2 regions of the Comamonas squillarum genome follow, and region 2 is predicted to be linked to the other one. Evidence: riboswitches for the same ligand, from Rfam matches in the RefSeq annotation. Region 2 holds a riboswitch; the other holds the start of a gene.
What was found. Region 2 has a riboswitch for S-adenosylhomocysteine ahead of metH (methionine synthase). Riboswitches for the same ligand answer to the same signal wherever they lie in the genome.
Positions count from the first base shown of each region.

Region 1 (2,457 bases), 950 kb from region 2:
CCCACTCGTACTTTTCGATCGATGCGACATCGATTTCGTTGTCGAAGTGGCCGATGTTGCAGACGATGGCCTCGTCCTTCATCGCGACCATGTGCTCGTGGCGGATGATGTCCTTGTTGCCAGTGGTGGTCACGAAGATATCGCACTTGTCAGCGGCGTACTCCATGGTCACGACCTTGTAGCCTTCCATCGCCGCTTGCAGGGCATTGATCGGGTCGATCTCGGTCACCCAGACTTGCGCGCGCAGCGCAGTCAGCGCCTGGGCGCAGCCCTTGCCCACGTCACCGTAGCCAGCGACCACGGCCACTTTGCCGGCGATCATCACATCGGTGGCGCGCTTGATGCCGTCCACCAGCGATTCGCGGCAGCCGTAGAGGTTGTCGAACTTGGACTTGGTCACCGAGTCGTTGACGTTGATCGCGCGGAACAGCAGCGAGCCGTTGGCCGACATTTCGTTCAGGCGGTGCACGCCAGTAGTGGTCTCTTCGGTCACGCCCAGGATCTGGGCCGACTTGCGGCTGTACCAAGTCGGATCGACGGCCAGCTTGGCCTTGATCGCGGCAAACACAATCTTCTCTTCTTCGCTGCCGGGGTTGGCCAGCACGGAGATGTCCTTCTCGGCCTTCTTGCCCAGGTGCATCAGCATGGTGGCATCGCCGCCGTCGTCCAGGATCATGTTCGGGCCTTCGCCTTCGGTGCCCTTGGCGCCGAATTCAAAGATCGCGTGGGTGTAGTCCCAGTAGTCCTTGAGCGACTCGCCCTTGATCGCGTACACGGGCACGCCGGTCTCGGCGATGGCCGCTGCTGCGTGGTCCTGGGTCGAGAAGATGTTGCACGAGGCCCAGCGCACTTGGGCGCCCAGCGCCGTCAGCGTCTCGATCAGCACGGCGGTCTGGATGGTCATGTGCAGCGAGCCGGTGATGCGCGCGCCCTTCAAGGGCTGGGCAGCGGCGAACTCTTCACGCACGGCCATCAGGCCAGGCATTTCGGTTTCGGCGATCTTGATTTCCTTGCGGCCCCAAGCGGCCAGGGAAATATCGGTAATCGCGGAGTCAGCGGGATTGAAGCGAACAGCAGCGTTCATGGTTTTCTCCAAAAATTGAATGAAAAACCACGTTCCGCGGAAGAAGGGAAGAACCATCTCACCGCACAGAAAGCGTGGGTGAGCGTCGTTGCGAGATGAAATCCGAGCCTCACGCCCCATGGTGGTCTGGCGCCTGGCCAGACTGGGAAACGCTGCAACGCTCCTCGGATGGAACGCGATTATAAGGGCATCAGCCCTGTAACCCCACCAGACGGTAGCCCACTTGCAGCTCGGTAAGCAGGTGCCGGGGCTGGGCCGGCTCGGCCTCGATCTTCTGGCGCAGGTTGGCCATGTGCACGCGCAGGTAGTGCGGCCGGTCCAGGTACTCCGGCCCCCAGACCTGCAGCAACAGCTGGCGGTGCGTCAGCACCCGGCCCTGGCCGGCGATCAGCGCCGCCAGCAGCCGGAACTCGATCGGCGTCAGGTGTACGGCAGCGCCCGCCTGGCGCACCTCGTGCGTTGCCAGGTCCACCTCCACATCGCCAAAGTGCACCGTACTGCCAGGCTGCTCGCCGCCACTGCGCTGGCTGCGGCGCAGCATCACGCGCAGGCGCGCCAGCAGCTCGGGCACGCCAAAGGGTTTGCTCAGGTAGTCGTCAGCGCCCGCATCGAGCGCCGCCACTTTCTCGTCCTCCTGGTCGCGGGCCGAGAGCACCAGCACCGGCAGGCCGCTCCAGCCGCGCAGCTCGGTGATCAGCGTCTTGCCATCGGCATCGGGCAGGCCCAGGTCCAGCACCAGCGCATCGGGCTGGCGGCTGGCCGCCTCAATCAGGCCACGCCTTGCGCTGTCGGCCTCAAAGACCTGCCAGCCTTCGTCCTCCATGGCCAGACGCACAAAGCGGCGGATATGCGGATCATCGTCCACCAAGAGGATGCGGGGGGCAGCAAGCGTCATGCGCCCGATTGTGACAAAAAACCGGGGTGGTTTGTGCCTGCTGGCCGGCAGCAAGCGGGCACTTCGCTACACTTCAGCACCCCGGCATTGCGACTGCGCTGCCGCCTGCTCCATGTTTGCCACCCCACCCTCCCCCCTTCCACAGACCCAAGGCTGGTGTCCTGGCGCCTGGCAGCCCATGGCCTCTGGCGATGGGCTGGTGGTGCGGGTGCGCCCACCGCTGGGCAGGCTGTCGGCCGGGCAGGCGCTGCGCTTGGCCGAGCTGGCCAGCGAGCATGGCGCCGGCCTGCTGGAGCTGACCAGCCGCGCCAATATCCAGCTGCGCGGCGTCGCCCCTGCGGGGCATGGCGCGCTGCTGGCGGCCCTGGCCGCGCAGGGCCTGCTCGATGGCGATGCCCGCCAGGAGCAGCTGCGCAACCTGGTCATCGACCCGCTGTGCCAGCCCGGTGACGGCGTACTCGCACTGGCCGAGGCCTTG
Region 1 covers NZ_CP104377.1:4,359,720-4,362,176, reverse strand. The annotation lists gene ahcY (adenosylhomocysteinase) at 1-1,084, opposite strand, end outside; S-adenosyl-L-homocysteine riboswitch at 1,158-1,256, opposite strand; gene N4T19_RS19880 (response regulator) at 1,275-1,979, opposite strand; gene N4T19_RS19875 (precorrin-3B synthase) at 2,158-2,457, shown strand, end outside.
Region 1: it holds a riboswitch for S-adenosylhomocysteine, as region 2 does, so the genes downstream of both, ahcY (adenosylhomocysteinase) here and metH (methionine synthase) in region 2, are expected to answer to the same signal.

Region 2 (2,457 bases):
GCGGATCACCACGCCGCCGCCCAGGGCCCAGACAAAGGTGGGCAGCTGCAGCATCGTGCCCTGGGTGGCGCTGGTCATGAACTCGGCAAAGGCCAGGCAGCCGGCAAACAGCGCCAGGGTCTCGATGGCGGCCTCGGCGGTGATCAGGCGCGGGGCGGTGTTGGGCGTCTCGAAATTGGCGACCTGGCTGCTGTCGTTGCCTGGGGTGTGCTCACTCACTTCCTTTTCAGCCAGCGTGCGTGGCTGGGCCAGCTGGTGGCGCGTGATCAGGCGCTTGGCCAGAGGGCCGCCCAGCAGGCCGCCGATGACCAGGCCAAAGGTGGCGCAGGCAATGCCCAGCGCGGTGGCGCCGCTCAGGCCGTATTGGTTCTCCAGCACCGAGCCCCAGGCGCCAGCGGTGCCGTGGCCGCCCAGCAAGGTGATCGAGCCCGCGACCAGGCCAATGAGCGGATCCAGCCCCAGCAAGGTGGCCAGGCCCACGCCGACACCGTTTTGCACAAAGATAAAGGCGACGATGACGCCCAGAAACACCACCAGGCCCATGCCGCCTTCGCGCAGCTTGGCAAAGTTGGCGCTCAGCCCGATCGACGAGAAGAACACCAGCATGAAGCTGGTCTGCATGCCGGTGGCAAAGGCCAGGGTCAGGCCGGTGGCCTGGTGCAGCGCAAAGATAAGGGCGGCCACCACCAGGCCGCCGGAAACGGGCTCGGGGATGTTGAAGTCGCGCAGGAAGCGGATGTGCCGCGTCAGCCACTTGCCCAGCAAGAGCACGAGGACGGCAAAGATCAGGGTGTAGTAAGCACTGAAACTCAGATGCAAGGGAATTCTCCTCAAAGTGCAGGTCTGGACCTGTTTGAAAACAGAAAGCCGGTGTTGCCTATGGGTTGGCGTTGTTTGCCGGCAAAGCGCTGCAATATGGGTGAATGCCGAAGCATCGTCTGATTGAATAGGGCTATAACCAACAATGGTGAATGGTGTTTTTGGCTATGGACAAGCCCCTCTGCCTGTGCTTTGGCGCCCGGCCTGGCTTAAAATGCAGGGCCTTGTTCCAAGGAGCGCTGCAGCAGGCCGGTGGTACCCCCATCGCAGGCCTGTCAGGCTTGGGGCAGGTCGACGGGCATGCCGCGCATGGCCCGCATCAACGGCGCTCACCTGTTCTGTCTCTGTTTTCTGGTTTTCACAGGTGAGCCCCATGTCCGCGTCTGCTGCCCCCGTTTCCGTTCCTCCCATGCGCCTGTCGGGCCTGGAGCCCGTGTTTGTTGGCGAGGACAGCCTGTTTGTCAACGTCGGTGAACGCACCAACGTGACGGGCTCCAAGGCCTTTGCGCGCCTGATCCTGAACGAGCAGTACGAAGAGGCGCTGGCCGTTGCGCGCCAGCAGGTGGAAAACGGCGCCCAGGTGATCGATGTGAACATGGACGAGGCCATGCTCGACAGCAAGGCCGCGATGGTGCGTTTTCTGAACCTGATCGCCTCCGAGCCCGATATCGCCCGCGTGCCCATCATGGTCGACAGCTCCAAATGGGAGGTGATCGAGGCGGGGCTGCGCTGCATCCAGGGCAAGGGCATCGTCAACTCCATCTCGATGAAAGAGGGCGTGGACGAGTTCAAAGCGCATGCGCGCCTGGTCAAGCGCTATGGCGCCGCCGCCGTGGTCATGGCCTTTGACGAAAAAGGCCAGGCCGATACCTACGAGCGCAAGATCGAGATCTGCGAGCGCGCCTACCGCATCCTGGTTGACGAGGTCGGTTTCCCGCCCGAGGACATCATCTTCGACCCCAACATCTTTGCCGTGGCCACCGGCATCGAAGAGCACAACAACTACGGCGTGGACTTCATCGAGGCGACGCGCTGGATCAAGCAGAACCTGCCCGGCGCCAAGGTGAGCGGCGGCGTATCGAACGTGTCGTTCTCGTTCCGCGGCAACGACCCGGTGCGCGAGGCGATCCACACGGTGTTCCTGTACCACGCAATCCAGGCGGGCATGGACATGGGCATCGTCAACGCCGGCATGGTCGGCGTCTATGACGACCTCGAGCCGGTGCTGCGCGAGCGCGTCGAAGACGTGGTGCTCAACCGCCGCCCCGACGCCGGCGAGCGCCTGGTCGAAGTGGCCGACAGCGCCAAGAGCGGTGCCAAGGACGACAGCAAGAAGCTCGAATGGCGCGGCACGCCCGACAGCCCCAAGACGGTGAATGAGCGCCTGTCGCATGCGCTGGTGCATGGCATCACCGACTTCATCACCGAAGACACCGAAGAGGCCTACCAGGCCATCGTCGTGCAAGGCGGCGGGCGCCCGCTGCATGTGATCGAAGGGCCGCTGATGGACGGCATGAACATCGTCGGCGACCTGTTTGGCGCCGGCAAGATGTTCCTGCCCCAGGTGGTCAAGTCGGCCCGCGTGATGAAGCAGGCCGTGGCCCACCTGGTGCCCTATATCGAAGAGGAAAAGCGCCA
Region 2 covers NZ_CP104377.1:3,408,876-3,411,332, reverse strand. The annotation lists gene gltS (sodium/glutamate symporter) at 1-819, opposite strand, end outside; S-adenosyl-L-homocysteine riboswitch at 1,045-1,157, shown strand; gene metH (methionine synthase) at 1,193-2,457, shown strand, end outside.